Regions from separate parts of the Bacillus sp. Medicinal_06 genome, predicted to be linked through region 1. Evidence: predicted binding sites of a transcription regulator. Region 1 holds the regulator's gene; the other holds the start of a gene.

Region 1 (9,671 bases):
ACGCAACGATCATATTGAATATCAATCATCTTACCTTGAATAATCAATTTCGGCTCATATCCTTGAATCATATTTTTACATGATTCTAAGTTCGGACAATCTGCGCATCCAACACTTTGCCCAATGTATTCATATAGCTTCACAAGACTTCGTTCTATCATAGAAGTCGTTACTTCACCTTTATGTTCTTCGATAAACTCTTTCACACGCGGATGTGCCATCACTTCCGCTTTTAACACTTCATATCTATTTTTAAAATTCTCATTTTGCATCAACTTTGCAAATGAATTTTGAATATGCTCCATTTTCTCACCTCAAAGAGCGTTCATTCTCCTCTATTAATCACGCTTATATTTTTTCAACTCTTCTTCCAATCTCTTTCGTTCTTCTTCTAGCTTGCTCGGATTTTCTTTTGAACTTGCACCTTTTGGTAATTGTTCTTTCGGTTTTTCTTTCGTTTCTTCCTTAAGCCAATCTGGCACCATCTCTGTCCGTACTGCTTTCTTCGTTGTACGACCTTTCTTTTTCGTCTCAGCCCACTCTTGATATTGACGATTCTCTTCTTTTGCTAAAGTCATTGCTTCTGATACGGTACCAACCTTTTTTCGCGCCCAATGCCCCGCAATTTTCTCGACATATGATTTAGCCAGTTTCATATCAGAACGGAGCATAACATAATAAATGAGTACGTTGACAACACCAGGCGCTAGTTTTTGACTCAACATCACTTCTTCTACAATTTGCAAATCTGCTTTTGTCGGTTCTGCCCCGCCTGATATTTCTTTTAATAATTGTTTCGGTGAAATTTCCTCAAGCTGTTTGATAAGCATCTCTTCTTGCGTAGTTGGCTCTTTCTCTTTCATCGTACGCGCAGAATGAGGTTGCACCCGTTCACTTAACACCGGAAGTGCTTGGCCGTTTTCAAATTGATACCAATCACGCGCTCCTTTACGAAGCCTTTCCATATCAATTGTTTGCACTTCTGTCATTGCACCAAGAACTATATTTTGCATCGATAATACATCAACGTCATACACGTAGGCTAGCGTAATGACACATTCCCGTATTTGATCCGTAATTGCTTTTCTTGGGACAAGCGTTGATAACCCTTCTACAAATAAAGAAAAATCAAAGAAATCATTCCAAACCTTAGGGGCAGCCCCTTGTTCATTTCCAGGCATGACCGTTGTCTTTGGAATACGAACTTCCTCTTGCGCATGCTCAAATTGACCTGGATTAAATGAACCAAATACTTCATTAAAAGAACGTGTAACATTTTCATATGAAGTAAAATCGAACTCTTCTTCTAAGAAGTATTGCTTAACTTGATTATATTTCGCCCGACTTAATCTGTTGTACAAGAAAATGCTCAAAACAATATCATCAAAAAATTGTTTTGGAGTTAGCGGTGGCTGCAATTCGTATATAAACATTCGAATATCTTTCTCTTTTTTAATGTATACGTTTAAAAGCCCAATTGCTTCTAATTTTATCCGTTCTTCATATACTTCAGGAAGCTGCATTTGCATTGTCACCATAAGAGAGTGATGTGTATTCTCTTTTCCAAATACACGATCCTGCTCTAGTTCTCCCCACAGCGTCATGTATAGGCTAAAAGCCTTGCTACCCACTAATGGTTGATATAACATCGTTAATACCTTCCGATCGTAATTATGCAATAGCCCTTTTGCACTTACTTTATAACGATCGATTGGCAATAGCTCCATCCATGACTGTTTTTCCATTCTGGCAATTCCTTTCTTTTGTCCATTTTACGTATTTTATTAGTAAAAAAGAGCTAACAGCTTACGCTTATAGCTCTTTTTCACGTAATTTGCGGGTTCAATTCTTCCATCATCCCCAAAAGAAATGAAACGAAGAGACAGCCACCGCGAATCAGAGTTTTACCTTATTCTCTTTCTTTTTGCAGTATATCTTTTAATTCCTCGATGAATACATTTAAATCTTTAAATTGACGGTATACAGACGCAAATCGTACATAAGCAACATCGTCAATATCTCGAAGTGCTTCCATTACGATTTCACCGATCATATCGCTTTTCACTTCTGATATTCCTAAATTACGAAGTTCACGCTCTACATTTTGCGTTACTTCTTCTAATTGTTTTAACGATACAGGTCTTTTTTCACACGCTTTAATTAGTCCACGCAAAATCTTTTCTTTATTAAACTCTTCTCGTGTTCCCTCTTTTTTTACAACAATAAGAGGTGGTTCTTCTACTCGCTCAAATGTCGTAAATCGATTTAAACAACTTTCACACTCTCTTCTTCTTCGAATGGAGCGCCCCTCATCTACTGGACGTGAATCCAATACTCTTGTACCATTATGAAAACAGGTTGGACAACGCAACTCATTCACTCCCTTGCAATTTAATCTTCATTCTTCTCATTTCATCTACATGTGAAAATATATATACAATATTATATAACCTATTTGTCTACGCTTACTACTTCCATTTATATAAACTAAAAAAGAGGTGCATTATACACCTCTTTACATTTTAAATCAATTATGTTCTTTTTTAAAGAGCTTTTGTTTCTCTATGCTTAATTTCGAAGCTACCTGTGCCTCGAGGAAGCTCGATGCTCTCTCGCGTTTTCGCATTTAAACCTTCTGCAATGTATTCTGCAGCAACATTTGGATCAATACGATCCCCGCAAGTATAAACATCAATACTTGCATAGCCGTGTTCTGGAAAGCTATGAATTGTTAAATGTGATTCCGAAATGATTACAACTCCACTTACACCCTGCGGCGCAAATTTATGAAAAGCAACCTCACGTACTTCAGCACCAGCTCTTAGTGCTGCATCCACAAATAATTGTTCAATAAACGGCATATCATTAAGCTTGTCGAAATCGCAATCCCAAAGTTCAGCGATTACGTGACGACCCATCGTGTCCATAGTATCCATTCTACAGTTCCCCCTCATAAAAATTTAATCTAACTGTTCGAATTGAAAACTAATTTGCAATTTGGCTTGCTCCACTACCACGGGGGAAAGTTAGTCCAGAGAGGTCCTAACCCTTTAAGTAGTGACTACGTACCTCAGCTCTTAAGTTTACGAGTGTTAGTATACTTTGTTTATTTTCATTTTGCAACAACAGTTTTTTCGATTTTTTGTCATATTCTCTTCTTTACTTTTCACAAAATAAATTAATTGATTCACAAATGCAGTAATCACAATGGTTTTTCCTATGTACCATTCGCAAAAATATGCTTGTATAATTTTTTTCTTTTCAGAAGAAAACATAAAAAAGAAGACAAGCAATCGCTTGCCTTCCTTGTATCATTAAATGTGTTGTACACTTTCTTGTTTCGCTAATTCAGTAACAACTAGCTTCACAAGATCTACAACACGGCGAGAGTAACCCCACTCGTTATCATACCAAGCTAGTACTTTCACTTTGCGTTCACCCATTACCATTGTAGATAAACCATCAATGATAGCTGAATGTGTATTTGTATTAAAGTCAATTGAAACTAAAGGTTCCTCACTGAACTCAATAATCCCTTTCAATGCACCGTTCGCAACAGTTTTAAACGCTTCATTAATTTCCTCAACTGTTACATCACGTTTCACATCTACTACTAAGTCAACAAGAGACACGTTTGGTGTCGGAACGCGAAGTGCCATCCCATGAAGCTTTCCATTTAAATGCGGAAGAACTTTCGCTAAGGCTTTCGCAGCACCTGTTGTTGTAGGAATAATAGACTGTCCACAAGCACGTGCTCTTCGTAAATCTTTATGTGGGTTATCAATATTTTTTTGGTCATTTGTATAAGCATGAACAGTTGTCATTAAACCGTTTTCAATTCCGAACTGCTCATCTAACACCTTAACAACAGGCGCTAAACAGTTTGTTGTACAAGATGCATTTGAAATCACAGTATGTTTTGTAATATCTAATTGTTCTTCGTTTACACCAACTACAACTGTTACATCTTCATTTTTACCAGGTGCTGTTAAAATAACTTTTTTCGCCCCAGCTTCCACATGAAGAATTGCTTTTTCTTTCGCATTAAATTTACCAGTTGCTTCGATTACAACTTCAACCCCTAGTTCTTTCCAAGGCAATTCTTTTGGATCGCGGTTATTTAGAAGGCGAATCATTTTCCCATCCACTAATAAATGATCTTCAAATGCTTCCACTGTTCCGTCAAACTTGCCATGAACTGTATCATACTTGATTAAATGTGCTAATGTTTCTGATGGATAGCTTGCGTTGATTGCTACAATTTCGAATGCGCTTTCTTTTATTGCTTGACGAAATACCATTCTTCCAATACGTCCAAATCCATTAATTGCCACACGAATCATAATATGTTATCCCCCTTGAATGCGTTATACTATTTATCTCCAATCCCAATAATAGTATAACACAAAAAGAAGATATGTCACTAAGCATTTTCACTAATTTCATATTTTTTTAATTAATGATGTTCCACTCTTTTAAAATGAGTTGTAATTGTGCTTTTGTCTCAGTAATTGTGCCATCATTATAAATAACTTTATTAGCTAATGTTACTTTCTCTGCTAAAGACATTTGCGAACCAATGCGCGCTTTTGCTTCCTCTTCTGTAAAGCCATTCCGCTTCATTAAGCGTTCTAACTGTGTACTAGGCGATACAGCTACAACTAAAATTTGATCCACAATTTCTGTTAACTTACTTTCAAATAACAGCGGAATGTCTAGCACAACCGCTTGCACACCTTCCTTTATGTACATATTCTTCTGAGCATTCATTTCTTTGCGGACAGCTGGATGAACGATTTTGTTTAAATGCAATCGTTTTTCTTCATTATGAAATACAATACTCCCAAGCTTCAGACGATCAAGTTCACCATCTGCTTGTAATATTTCTTCACCAAATACCTCTACAATTTCTTTATACGCTTCTTTACCTTGTTCTACAACTTCTCTTGCAATAATATCCGCATCAATAACAGGTATACTCAGCTCACGAAACATTTGTGAAACCGTACTTTTTCCGCTTGCAATACCTCCCGTTAAACCAATAACGATTGTCATTATGCTCCCTCCTTATGAATAAGAGCGTGAAACTTATGTTTCACGCTCCCACTTACATCTTCCAAATACCAATAATAATGAGTAAAATCCCAGGTAGGAACGTAAATTTTTGTAACCATCGCATATTTGATAAAACAGTTCCTAGCCTCATTCCGATAAATAAAAACAAAGAACTCATAACGGCAACTAACACTGCCATCATGGCTGGTGTATATCCCAGTAAGGATGCACCAATCCCTGCTCCAAACGAGTCTACAGAAAGAGCGATACCTAGCAGCAATGCTTCTCCACTAGAAATTGTGCCTGATTTATCAAAATCGGCAACAGTCGGTTTCCGCAAAATTTGAATGACTAATCCAAGTGAAGCAATTTCTAATTTCCAAACTTTCTCTTCGTGCTGCGGCTCATCTTTTTTCTCACTCCGAAAAAATTGATATACAACCCACGCTCCAATAGCTATTAGAACGATTCCGCCAATACGCGTTGCAATCACTGGGGAAAACACTTTGGCAATCATATGTCCAATTCCCATCGACACAAGCATAACAGCCGCTGAACACATTCCAATGATGAGTATCGATTTTAACGGAATCCGTACGCTCCGCAGACCATAAGTAAGCCCTACACTACAGCTATCCAAACTTAATGTAAAAGCTAATAAAATAAGAGAGAAATATTGATACATCGGTAAGCTCCTTCCCTATACATAGCTTTGCTGTATGTATATGACAAATGCCTATCCGATGTTATTAGAAAAAATATCTTTCTTAGCTTTTTGGCTGGCATATAGGACAATAGTGTGTCCCTCGTCCACCAACAACTGTCTTTTCAATCACGTTCCCACAAGTTACGCACGGTTCACCTTTTCTTCCGTACACATTTAAAAGCTCCTGAAACGAGCCGATTTGTCCTTGTGAATTGATATACGTTCTAATTGTACTTCCACCACGCTTAACCGCTTCTCCTAACGTCTCAACGGTTGCCGCATGAATCTTTTCTATTTCAGCTTTCGTTAAAGACGAAGCTTCTCGTTCCGGATGAATCCCGGAACGGAATAAAACTTCATCTACATAGATATTACCAAGCCCAACTAAAAGACGTTGGTCTAGCAATACAACTTTTATTTTGCGGTTTGTTTTTTGCAGTCTTTCTTGTAAATACACTGGTGACAATTTTGCATCAAACGGCTCAGGCCCTAAATCTGCAAGTGGCATTTGGTCGAATTCTTCTCCTTTTCTAAAGAGATGCATCGTACCAAACTTTCTTACATCTTTATAGTGCAATTCCGTCCCATCTGTAAACTGAAAACGCACATGCGTATGTTTATCAATTGGTTCATCGCCTTCATGAAGCAAATACTTGCCTTCCATACGCAAATGTGAAACAATCACATATTTTGTTACATATAGAAGTAAAAACTTACCTCTTCGCTCAATTCGTTCAATCTTTTCACCGCGTAACATTTCTTTAAAAAGCTCAGCGTCATCAGGTCGCTTTACTAATTTCGGATATGTTACAATTACATCTTTAATTATCTTTCCCGTTACAAGGTTTTCAAGAGTCCTTCTAACGTTTTCAACCTCTGGTAGTTCAGGCATTCAATCACTTCCTTATTTTGCGTCATACCAAGTTGGACCAGAAGAATAATCCACTTTTAGCGGAACAGCAAGTTCAATCGCATGTTCCATTACTTCAGGTACAATCTTCTCTAGTTTTTCTACCTCTTCTTTCGGCACTTCAAAGATTAATTCATCGTGCACTTGCAGGAGAAGACGAGCTTGTAATCCTTCTTCGTTTAAGCGATCCGCCATAATAATCATTGCTTTTTTAATAATATCTGCCGCACTACCTTGAATTGGCGTATTCATTGCAGTACGCTCCGCAAAGCTGCGCAAATTAAAATTACGACTCGTAATTTCTGGGATATAACGACGACGATTTAATAATGTAGACACATACCCTTTTTGCTTCGCTTCTTGTACAATCTCATCCATATATTCTTTTACACCAGGGAAGCTTGCGAAATACTTTTCAATAAATTCCCCTGCTGCTTTTCGTGTAATTCCTAAGTTTTGCGAAAGGCCATAATCACTAATACCATACACAATTCCGAAGTTAACCGCTTTTGCCTGACGTCTCATATTCGATGTTACGTCATCTTTTCCAACGCCAAACACGTCCATTGCTGTTTTCGTATGAATGTCCATATCATGTTGGAACGCTTCTACTAGCCCTTTGTCTTTTGCAATGTGTGCTAGTACGCGCAACTCAATTTGTGAATAATCGGCAGCATACATAACCCACCCTTCTTTTGAAGGAATAAACGCTTGACGAATCTTCCTTCCTTCCTCTAAACGAATCGGGATATTTTGTAAGTTTGGATCTGTAGAACTTAATCGACCTGTTTGTGTTAACACTTGATTAAAGCGCGTATGAATTTTAGCAGAATCTTCATGAACAACTTTTAATAATCCTTCAATATATGTTGAATTTAATTTCCCTAATTGACGATAGTGTAAAATTTTCGGGATAATTTCATGATGATCCATTAACTTATCCAGTACATCAGCTGATGTAGAATATCCTGTTTTCGTCTTTTTAATAACTGGTAAGTTTAAGTTTTCAAATAGAACAACACCAAGCTGCTTTGGTGAGTTAATGTTAAACTCTGTCCCAGCAAGCTCATAAATCTCTCGTTCCATTTCTTTCAGTCTACCAGCAAGCTCATCTCCCATATTACGTAAGCGCTCTGTATCAACCTTAACACCTTTTACTTCCATTTCAGCTAACACGCGCGCAAGTGGCATTTCAAGATCTGTAAACAGTTCATACTGTTCATTGTTTTGCAACTCTTCTACAAATGTTGGTTGAACATCATATAATACATGTACTTTGCGCGCTACATGCTCCGCAACTACACCTTGTTCTGGAACTGCACGTTTCGCACCTTTTCCATATACCTCTTCATCAGATTTAACAGCGTGCGTCTCTTTCATTTTTGCTACGGCACGGAAATCTTTATCTGTATCAGCTGGGTCAAGTAAATAAGCGGCAATTAGTAAGTCAAAGTCAATCCCTCTGATTTCTACACCTTTCCACTTAAGTGCAACAATTGCACGCTTCGCATCAAACGTATATTTTCTCATTTCATCATCTGCAAGCCACTTCGTAAAAGCGTTAGAGTTGAGCGCAACATCAGATGGAATGAAATAACAACCATTTTCATTTTGAATACCAAATCCTTGAATATCAGCTTTATGGTAGTTATCTTCCTGTACTTCAACGATAATTGCACTATCTTGCTGCAGCATTTCATCTGTCACTTCTTCTACAATATCAAATGAAATCTCATCTAATTCAGCTGACGCTGTTTCCTCAGGAGTAGCACCTAGCTTATTTAATAACGAAGTAAACCCTAAATTCTCGAACATTGGAATGACGTCGCTTGCTTCGTATCCTTTATATTCGATATCATCTACATGTACCGTTATCGGAGCATCCGTAATAATCGTTGCAAGCTCTTTACTCATAAGCGCTTGCTCTTTATTCGCTTCTAGCTTTTCTTTTAGTTTCTTTCCGCTCACTTGGTCTAAATTCTCATATACTGCTTCTACTGTTTCAAATTGCGTTAACAGTTTAATCGCAGTCTTCTCACCAACTCCTGGTACACCTGGGATATTATCAGATTGGTCTCCCATTAAACCTTTCATATCGATAATTTGCTTTGGTGATAAACTATATTTTTCAAATAGAGCTTCTTTCGTATATTCATCTACTTCTGTAATTCCTTTACGCGGAATACATACAAGTGTGTTGTCAGAAACAAGTTGCAATAAATCTTTATCTCCAGAAATCACTTTAACGTGAGCACCTTGTTCACTCGCTTCTTTCGCGAGTGTTCCCATAATGTCATCTGCTTCATAGTTCTCTAATTCATAGCGTGGTACGTGAAACGCGTCTAACAGTTCACGAATAAATGGGAATTGCTCTGACAATTCAGGTGGCGTTTTTTGACGTCCTCCTTTATATTCGCTAAATGTTTTGTGACGAAATGTTGTTTTACCCGCATCAAACGCAACAAGCATATGCGTTGGTTTTTCCTCTTCTAATATTCTCATTAACATCATCGTAAAACCGTAAATTGCGTTCGTATGTATCCCCTTGTCGTTATTTAAAAGCGGCAGTGCAAAGAAAGCACGATATGCGATATTGTTTCCATCGACTAATACGACCTTTTTTTCCAAATCAGAAACCTCCCCATACAAATTTAAAACGATTCTTTTATATAGAAAAAACCGCCTTTTCCTTCTCTCTATATTAACACGACTACGAGAGAGAAGAAAAATAACGGTTCTTTCTATTACATACATTTAGGCATTTGAACTACTCCCACTTAGCTAACGCTTGAAGCGTGGGATTCCTACGAAAATCGTATGGTATTTCAGTGTTGGCTTTTGATTTGACACTTGGTTTTCGTGTCACAGATTTACGGTTTATTCTCTTTGCGACTTTCGAATGGTATAGGTGAACGACAACCACCAGACAAGCTCTATTTTCACAACAAGCAACCACGCTTGAATTCGTTCTATCTCTATCTTAACAAAAAACATGTTTTG
Region 2 (9,671 bases), on a different contig from region 1:
TTTTCGAACAGCTTCAAGGCCTTCGAGCACCTGAATTGCATCTTCGTTATATTGAAACTGATGCTTTGCCAAACTCCTTGCCCCTTTCCTAATCAAATCAGAACATATGTTTCTATTATAGAATAACGCCTTAACCATACTTTTGGCAAGTTATGTTATGTCTTTTATATACCATTTTCAATAGAAAAATCCTTGTTTTTTCACAAGGATTCCTCTAGGCTACTATTTCAGAAAAATAATCGTTTGTCAACGAGAAATGGATATGTATTCCAAATTACATACTCCACCATTTGGCAATTAGCCAAATGACAATTATCCAAAATGGGATAACAAGTAGCAATCCCCAAAAACAGCCTTTAAAAAATCTCATGATGAACACCTCGTTCATCTGCCCAGTTTTCAAGTAATTCCCTCTGAGCTGAATCAACCTTTCGTTTACACTGTCTATACTACCGTGTCATGGCGTGTTCTACTTTAATACAACGATCCATAATAACAGTATAGCCCTTTTCCTTTAAAAATTTATATGTATCTTCATCCTGTACTCCTAATTGTGCCCAAAAAATATCCGCATCAATCTCTACAAATTCCTTCGCAATGTCCATTAAAAATTCAGAACGACGGAATATATTAACGATATCAACATGCTCCTTAATATCTTTTAATGACGGAACAGCTTTTTCCCCTAGCACTTCATCTATGACCGGGTTTACTGGGATAATGCGATATCCTGCATCCTGCATCGCTTTTGAAACCATATATGATGTACGTTCTGGTTTGTCGGATAATCCAACAACCGCGATAATTTTGCTATTTTTCAATACTTCACCAATTTCCGTACGAGTTGGGTTTTCAATTGTCATAGTAAATCCCTCCTATTCCTTTAGTATAGCCGATAAAGAAAGTCTCTTTCAACACGAAAGAGACTTTCTTTATTAATTCGTCGCAGCAGAGTTATCAGCTAATGTAGCTGTTTTCGTCATTTTTTCACCATTTCGATAGAATGTAACTTCAATTTTGTCGCCTACTTTTTTCTTTTCATATAAATATTTACGGAATTGAAGCGCATTTTCAATTTTTTGTCCATCTAACGCTACAACAACATCATATTGCTCAAGTCCTGCCTTTTCAGCTGGTGAAACGGAATAAATTTTACTTAAGAGAACGCCATTTGTAACATCTTTTGGTAACTTTAATTGCCCTAATGCATACGGTGGTAAATCTTCAAGCGATGCCACCCCAACTCCCATTGCTGGACGTTTGACCGTTCCATCTTTTTCAAGAGATTCAATAACTGGCTTTGCCACATTAATTGGAATCGCAAAACCAATTCCTTCTACTTCTTGCTGCGCAATCTTACTAGAGTTGATTCCAATGACTTCACCATTTTGATTAAATAATGCGCCGCCACTATTCCCTGGGTTAATTGCTGCATCTGTTTGAATAACTTGCGCTTGCCAATCTGGCTGTTTGTCACCATTAATATCAACCGGGATTTCACGTTCTTTACTACTAATGATTCCTTCTGTCACACTGCCATCAAAACCTAATGGATTCCCAATTGCAATTGCAGATTCACCCGCGCGAATTTTACTAGAATCACCAAGCGTTGCTACTTTATTTATATTAGATCCATCAATCTCTACAACAGCTAAATCTAACCAAGGATCTTTCCCAACTAATTTTGCATCCACTGTTTTACCATCACTTAGTTTTACTACAAGCTTGTTTGCTCCATCTACTACGTGATTATTCGTTACAATCAAAGCCTTATTCCCAGCTTTTTTATAAATTACACCTGATCCTGATCCAGCCTGGGCTTCTTCTTGTCCTGTCGGCTGCAATGCAAATGGATCAATATTTTTTTGCATATTCATTACACCGACAACAACCTCTTTCGCTCCTTCGATCATACCAGGTAGATCTGTTTCACCTTTTGTTTTATTTACAACAGGAACCACAGTTCCCTCTACTTTTGAATTAGAAGATAATGGCGATGAAACAGCTGTCCCGTTTCCATTTGCCCATGGCATATACGGAGCTGCAAAACTAATCGAAACCGCTCCGACAACTGCTCCAACTAAACCAGTGAAAAAATATCCTTTTTTGCTGCCTGATTTTCTAACTTCTCTCGTTTCACTATGCTCTTCATTCATATTCGGTCCGTCATAATATCCCATAATTGCTATCCCCTCTCTGCTGAATTCGTATTTTCAGTATAGTCACATTTTGTGTCCTTCTTGTGAACTCATCGTGAAATCCAATTAAAAAAATACTCTTATTCATTATTGTAGACAAAAAATCTATAATTTGTACATTTTCATCTACAAAAGAGAGTGTAAATGTACTATATTCCCAACTTATATATTTTTTCAACATATAAGTTGCTGCTGCGAAGAACAGAAGGAGACCTTCACTCGTTTCCTCCCTCTGTTTTCTACTTGGGCATGGGGCTAAAAAAGGATTTGACCGCTTTTAGCCATGGGGGGCGAATCCTCTCTTCCAACCAAAAAGAAAGATTTTCTATCGTTTTTTCAATTTGTATTACATAGTATTTAAGAACTATTCCTCGAACTTATATCCAACTCGAATGACAGTTCCGATATGTTTTGCTTTGTCACCTAACTTATTACGCAACTTTTTTATATGTGTATCGACAGTACGATCATCACCATAATAATCATATCCCCAAAGTTGATCTAATAAATGTTGGCGTGATAATACGATTCCTTTATTCTCCATTAAATAAACAAGAAGTTCAAACTCTTTATGTGTTAATATAATTTCTTCTCCGTTTACCGATACTGTACGCGAAAGACGATTCACATCGATTCCTGCCATAGAAAGTGCATTCTCTTCTGCCACCCCTACTGCCCCATCAGCGCGCTTTAACAAAGTTTTCGCTCTCGCAACTAATACTTTTGGACTAAAAGGCTTTGTTACATACTCATCAGCCCCAAGCTCAAAGCCTAGCAATGTGTCATCTTCATCAGAACGTGCTGTAAGCATAATAATTGGTACTGCTGACTCTTTTCGAATGCGGCGACAAACAGACCAACCATCTATTTCTGGTAACATAATATCTAACATAATTAAATCAATTGTATGTTCAGCAAATAATTCTAACGCTTGTTTTCCATCTTCAGCTTCTATCACTTCAAAACCTTCATTGCGAAAATAATCACTAACAATTTCACGTAATCTTCTTTCGTCTTCAACAAGTAATACCGTTTTATTCATCTGACCTATCCCGCCTTTTTACTCTTTCAATCGAATCATACGTTGATTGGAGCTTCCGCGAAATGGAAGTGTTAAATCTCTTTTTTCAAGTTCAAACCTTCCATCGACCAGAACATCTCCATAATGTAACAATTCTATCATATCATTATTTTGAGAACTCTGTATCTCTTCTAACGTATAACCTGTGTAAATCCATAAGTTTTTTTTCAAAGCCTTTACCGCTTTTGCTACCATCTTCACTTCAGTAGCTTGAAAAAATGGATCTCCACCTGAAAATGTTACATCAGTAAGCGGATTTTTAGCAATCTCTTTTATAATTTCTTCTGTAGTCATTTCAGTACCATTACAAAGGTTCCACGACTTAGGATTATGACACCCTAAACAGCGATGCGGACAGCCCGCAAAAAATACGACTGTCCGCAACCCTTCCCCGTCTACAACACTATCATGAATAATATTCATTACTTTCATTTATGCTTCACCCGATCCGCTTCTTCACTGCGTTTTGCACTATTCCATTTCGACATATCTCCTACCAGATATCCCGTTATCCGGCGAATCCGTTCTATTTCATTCTCATTCTCGTTTCCACAACTTGGACATTCATTTTCGATGACCCCATGGTAACCACAGCACTTACAACGATCAACTGGATGATTAATTGATCCATATCCTACTCCATACTTTGCCATTGCCTGCACAATTTGTTTTAATGCTTTTTGATTATGAACTGCCGCTCCATCTAATTCAATATACGTAATGTGTCCGCCATTACAAAGTGCGTGAAATGGCCCTTCTAAACGTATTTTATCAATTGCTTGAACCCGGTAATAAACGGGTATGTGGAACGAATTTGTATAATAATTATGGTTTGTCACACCACTAATGATTCCAAATTCATCTCGATCTCTTTTCACAAACTTGCCTGATAATCCTTCCGCAGGAGTTGCAATTAAAGAGAAATTCAGCCTGTGTTCTTCCGCGGCCTGATCCATCTTCTCTCTCATAAAGGTCACAATTTCATTTCCAAGATCCCATGATTCTTTATCTTCCCCATGATGTTTTCCTGTTAAAACAACTAAACATTCTGCAAGACCGATAAAACCAATACTTAACGTTCCTTGTTTCAAAATTTCAGCAACAGAATCTTCAGGATGCAGTTTTTCTCCGCCCCGCCATACTCCTTGTGAATATAAAAAGTGAAAATCTCTTGCCTTTTTGGTACACTGGTAAGCAAATCTTTCTAATAGTTGACAAATGCCAAGATCCACATAATAATGTAAAGCTTCAAAAAATGCTTCTTTTGAACCGCTAATCAATGCCAATTTCACTAAGTTAATAGAAGTAAACGATAAGTTCCCTCTTCCAATTGCGGTCTCTTCCCCATGAATATTAGACATAACACGCGTACGACAGCCCATATAACATACTTCGCTTTCTGGACGACCATCATAATGCGCTGCATTAAATGGCGCATCTAAAAATGAAAAATTCGGGAACAACCGCTCAGCAGTCGTTTCTAATGCCAATTCAAACAAATCATAGTTCGGATCACTCTCTTCAAAATTGACACCTTTTTTCAGCTTAAAGATTTGGATAGGGAAGATAGGTGTTTCACCTTTTCCTAATCCAGCCTGCGTCGCTCGTAATAATTGCTTAATTAATAATCTTCCTTCTTTCGATGTATCCGTTCCGTAGTTAATAGAGATAAACGGAACTTGCCCACCTCCCCGGCTATGCATACTATTAGAATTATGAATAAACGCTTCACAAGCTTGATACGTATCGTTTTCTGTTTCCTTCCATGCAAATTCTTCTACTTGCTCTTTTGTTAACGGATACGCCCCTAATCTGTTCTTATTTCTCTCAAATGTTTTTCTCACATACGGTGCTAAATCAATATCAAATAAGGCAAATGATTGACCGCCGTGCTGCATGTTCTGGTTTGCCTGAAAAATAATCGAAGAAAGCGCCAACGCGCTTTTAATATCTTGTGGTTGTCTCATATGTCCATGCCCGGTATGAAATCCTTTTTCAAGCATTTGTGCTAAAGGAATTTGCGAACATGTTGTCGTACCTGTCGCATAAAAGTCTAAATCATGTGGGTATAATATATTTTGATTGATTGCTTTTTTTACTTCTTCAGAAAGTAACTGTTCCATTGCATAATATTTGGCGCTCTCAGATGCAAATGTTCCCATCATTCCCATTGGAGATCGTCCGTCAACATTTGCATTTTCTTGCATTAAATCTTGCTCATTCCCGTGGACAATTGTTTCAAAAATCTTTATTAATTCTTCTCCACGCGCACTTTGTTTCATCATTTTTCAAACCCCCAACAATATCTTGTTAATTCACTAACAAAATGATACAACATATAGTTCTAATCAATCTGTGAGAAATGTAACATTCCTGTGAAAGTTTTTTTAAGAAACTTTGAATTTTTCATTTACAAAAAAGAAATGTGCTCTTTACAAATGTATGGTACAATATACGGGAAAAACTCTTTTTACCCTTTATCAACACATTTGAATAAAGGAGACTGAACTTATGCTTATTACATATCTTTTATTTATCGTTGCCTATTTGCTTGGCTCGATTCCATTTGCACTTGTTGTAGGAAAAATTGGTTACGGAATCGACATTCGCGAGCATGGTAGCGGTAATTTAGGAGGAACGAATACATTTCGGACGCTAGGGAAAAAAGCAGGTTTTATCGTTACAATTGCTGACATTTTAAAGGGAACGTTAGCGACAGCACTGCCGTTAATTTTCGCCTTAGATATCCATCCCCTTTGGTTTGGATTAGCTGCAGTTCTTGGACATGTATATCCGATTTTTGCAAAATTCCGCGGCGGAAAAGCAGTTGCAACTTCTGCTGGAGTACTCTTATGCTACGCGCCAATTATTTTTGTAATATTAGCCGTTGTCTTTTTCACCCTGCTATTTACAACGAGATACGTATCGCTTTCTTCTATGGTAACAGCAATCGTAGCTGTTATTGCATCAATTATTGACGGGGATAAAATCTTCATTGTTGCGATGTGTTTATTAGCTGGTATGGTTATTTATAGACACCGTGCAAATATTGGACGAATTATAAATAAAACTGAACCAAAAGCAAATTTAACAAAGAAACAAAAGTAAGGTTGTGACCCACATAACGCAAAAAGAAAACGCAAAGCATATTAATAGCGTCTTTTTGCGTTATTTTTTATACTAAAGAAAAAGCAACATAACTTGGAGGAACTATACATGAATCTTTCCGTAACAAAAGAAGCAGTAAATTGGTATAAAGATGAATTAAACTTACAATCTGGCGATACACTTCGCTTTTTCGTACAATATGGTGGTTGTAGCACTGTTCAAAAAGGACTTTCTTTAGGAATTCGTAAAGACGATCTTGCACACCCTGCTGTTCAAATCCAAGAAGAAGGCATTACTTTCTTCGTTGAATCGGATGATGAATGGTTCTTTGATGGACATGACTTATCCGTTACACTTAACGACGGTGACGACTTCCCTCAATTTAATTATGAAAAATAAAAAAGTGTGGCCCAGGGCCACACTTTTTTATTTTTTCTTAATTTCTTCATATTTCGCATACCACTCAGGATATAATTTCTTAAAAGATACAGGACGAAAACCCTCTTTTTTCGCACAAATATTTGTTGTTGTAGCGGTAATACAAAGGTCTCCATCACCATTATAAATTTCATATCCGTAAATAACACGAAGTGGACTAACTGAGTCAATCCATGTTTTCACAATTGCTTTTTCTCCATAACGCATTGCTTTCCGATATGAAATTTGCAAATCTAATACGGGAGAAATAACGCCTTCTTTCTCCATTTCAATATATGAAAACCCTAATTCTTGTATTAATTTTGTACGCCCTAATTCCAGCCATACTAAATAATTTGAGTGATACACCACACCCATTTGATCTGTTTCCGCATAGCGGATCTCAATTTCGTGTTCTGCTACAAACATATCACAATCTCCTTCTCACTTCTGTTTCCTCGCATACATTTAATCATAATACAGTGAAATCAAAAATAAAATAGAAACGATGGATCTTTTTACTGAAAGGAGCGAGTATATGATTCAAATTGTAACCGTTCGTAGCGGTGATAGCGTATATAGCTTAGCGTCAAAATACGGCACTACACCTGAAGAAATTGTAAAAGACAATGGACTTAATCCAGCTGAAACACTTGTTGTCGGTCAGGCACTAATTGTAAATACGAAAGGGAATAACTATTACGTACAACCTGGAGACAGCCTTTACCGAATTTCTCAAACATATAACGTTCCTCTTGCGAGCTTAGCAAAAGTAAATAACTTGTCATTAAAATCCATTCTTCACGTCGGCCAGCAGTTATACATTCCAAAAGGCTCAAAACGAGCAATAGAATCTATTGCCTATTTGCAGCCTTCTACTATTCCAATTAAAGAAAGTTTAGTGAATGCCACACGGGCTATTATTCCTTATCTCACATATTTAGCCTATTTTAGCTTTGAAGCATTGCGCGACGGAACCTTAAAAGAACCAACTGAAACTGCAAGAATTGCTCAAATTGCTGTGCAAGGTCAAACGATTCCTATGCTCGTGATTACAAATATTGAAAACGGCAATTTCAGTGCTGAATTAGCCTCTATTTTTTTACGGAGTGCTACCATTCAAAACAAATTTATTACTAATATTCTACAAACAGCTGAGAAGTATAATATGCGTGATATTCATTTTGATTTTGAAAATGTTGCGCCAGAGGATCGCGAAGCATACAATCGTTTTTTACGAAATGTAAAAACAAGACTACCAGAAGGATATACATTAAGTACAACACTTGTTCCCAAAACGAGTTCTCAGCAAAAAGGAAAATTTTTTGAAGCACACGATTACAAAGCACAGGGAGAAATTGTCGACTTTGTCGTTATTATGACATATGACTGGGGATGGCAAGGTGGACCACCGATGGCTATATCTCCTATCGGTCCCGTGAAGCAGGTAATTCAATATGCAAAATCTCAAATGCCTCCGCAAAAAATTATGATGGGACAAAATTTATATGGTTTCGACTGGAAACTTCCCTTTAAAGAAGGAAATCCTCCTGCAAAAGCAGTGAGTTCTGTCGCAGCTGTTGCACTTGCTCGTAAATATAATGTGCCAATTCGTTATGATTTCACAGCACAAGCACCACACTTTAATTATTTTGATGAAAATGGTGTGCAGCACGAAGTATGGTTTGAAGATGCTAGATCTGTTCAAAGTAAATTTAATTTAATAAAAGAACAAGGTATTCGCGGGATTAGTTATTGGAAAATCGGGCTTCCTTTCCCGCAAAACTGGCGCTTACTCGTGGAAAATTTCTTGATTACAAAAAAAGGCTGACAACTGTCAGCCTTTTTACCCATTATACTCAGATTCATCTTTTATTTCACTTTTCAATGAATCAATACTTTCTAAACGGCGCTGATTTTTCGCTTCAATTGCAGCGCGATCTTTTTCATTCGAAACCTCTGCAGTTTCTTTTGCCTCATTAAAGTTATCAATCGTGTTTTGTACCATTTCTTGCAATTTTTCTACATTATCACTTCGATCATCTGGATTCGCTTTATATTGCTCTGTCATGCTATTTCCCTCCTAATTGAGATATACATACCATATTAGCTTTCCAAAAACGAATTAGATTATGTATGCACATAAAGAAAAGGAGAATGAGAACATTCTCCTTTTCTTTAACCGTTATCCACAATCGGTTGTTTTCCTGTCTGGTCTTGCATTTGCTTCCCTTTATTTCCACCAGCTTTTTTTGACTGTGTTCCAATGTGATCTGGTGCAAAATCTTTTGAATTCTTTTTTGGATTACCCATTATAACCGCCTCCTTACTACTAGTATCATACTAGTAGTAAGAATTATTCAGCCTGCTTAAAAAGTTGCATTTCATAACGCTTTTCAATTCGCTCTTCAATCCGTTCAATTGCATCACGATCGCTTAATAGTTGCCTTTTATTTTCCCTCACAAGTTCTTCAAATGATTTCCGACGACTTCTTCTCATGCTGCTCATCCTTTCTCCTTCTCTTTCTTACTAGTTAGTATGAGCAAATGAAAAACTCTTTAATCAGATTTGCAAGAAAATTTTATGTTTTATGGGGTCCCGCCACACATCCATCAACTTAAGGTATATGTTTATACAAAGGCGGATCTTTCCATGTAATTTTTCATTATTTTTTATAGACATCCTAAAAGTAGGCATATCAAATAAACCCTGACGGATTACAATTTTTTCACTATAATTATGCTACCTGATGAATGGAAGTGGTATACTCATAAACAACACCCAAAATATCAAAGACTGTTTTTTTCTCATATCTGTGGGATTTTCGTCCGTTTCGCTGTAGGAGGTTAAACAGACGAAGGAGAAT

What was found. The regulator NrdR, encoded in region 1, represses ribonucleotide reductase genes. The targets are predictions, from matches to a motif close to AACACNATATATNGTGTT.
Region 2: AC1M36_RS03485 (anaerobic ribonucleoside triphosphate reductase) is a predicted target of NrdR. The motif match lies at 5,608-5,625, and genes of this name have one in related genera.

The regions. Positions count from the first base shown of each region.
Region 1 is NZ_JBWYHD010000002.1:316,783-326,453, reverse strand. It holds gene dnaI (primosomal protein DnaI) at 1-305, opposite strand, end outside; gene AC1M36_RS05300 (replication initiation and membrane attachment family protein) at 339-1,745, opposite strand; gene nrdR (transcriptional regulator NrdR) at 1,910-2,371, opposite strand; gene speD (adenosylmethionine decarboxylase) at 2,544-2,927, opposite strand; gene AC1M36_RS05285 (glyceraldehyde-3-phosphate dehydrogenase) at 3,315-4,343, opposite strand; gene coaE (dephospho-CoA kinase) at 4,453-5,055, opposite strand; gene ytaF (sporulation membrane protein YtaF) at 5,108-5,740, opposite strand; gene mutM (DNA-formamidopyrimidine glycosylase) at 5,823-6,653, opposite strand; gene polA (DNA polymerase I) at 6,666-9,299, opposite strand.
Region 2 is NZ_JBWYHD010000001.1:659,411-669,081, forward strand. It holds gene parE (DNA topoisomerase IV subunit B) at 1-72, opposite strand, end outside; gene AC1M36_RS03465 (CoA-binding protein) at 450-863, opposite strand; gene AC1M36_RS03470 (S1C family serine protease) at 936-2,180, opposite strand; gene AC1M36_RS03475 (response regulator transcription factor) at 2,563-3,240, opposite strand; gene nrdG (anaerobic ribonucleoside-triphosphate reductase activating protein) at 3,259-3,711, opposite strand; gene AC1M36_RS03485 (anaerobic ribonucleoside triphosphate reductase) at 3,708-5,564, opposite strand; gene plsY (glycerol-3-phosphate 1-O-acyltransferase PlsY) at 5,791-6,387, shown strand; gene AC1M36_RS03495 (HesB/YadR/YfhF family protein) at 6,496-6,786, shown strand; gene AC1M36_RS03500 (acyl-CoA thioesterase) at 6,814-7,233, opposite strand; gene AC1M36_RS03505 (glycoside hydrolase family 18 protein) at 7,343-8,635, shown strand; gene tlp (small acid-soluble spore protein Tlp) at 8,651-8,875, opposite strand; gene sspN (acid-soluble spore protein SspN) at 8,983-9,117, opposite strand; gene AC1M36_RS03520 (FbpB family small basic protein) at 9,161-9,304, opposite strand; partial or broken gene AC1M36_RS03525 (IS4 family transposase) at 9,543-9,671, opposite strand, start outside.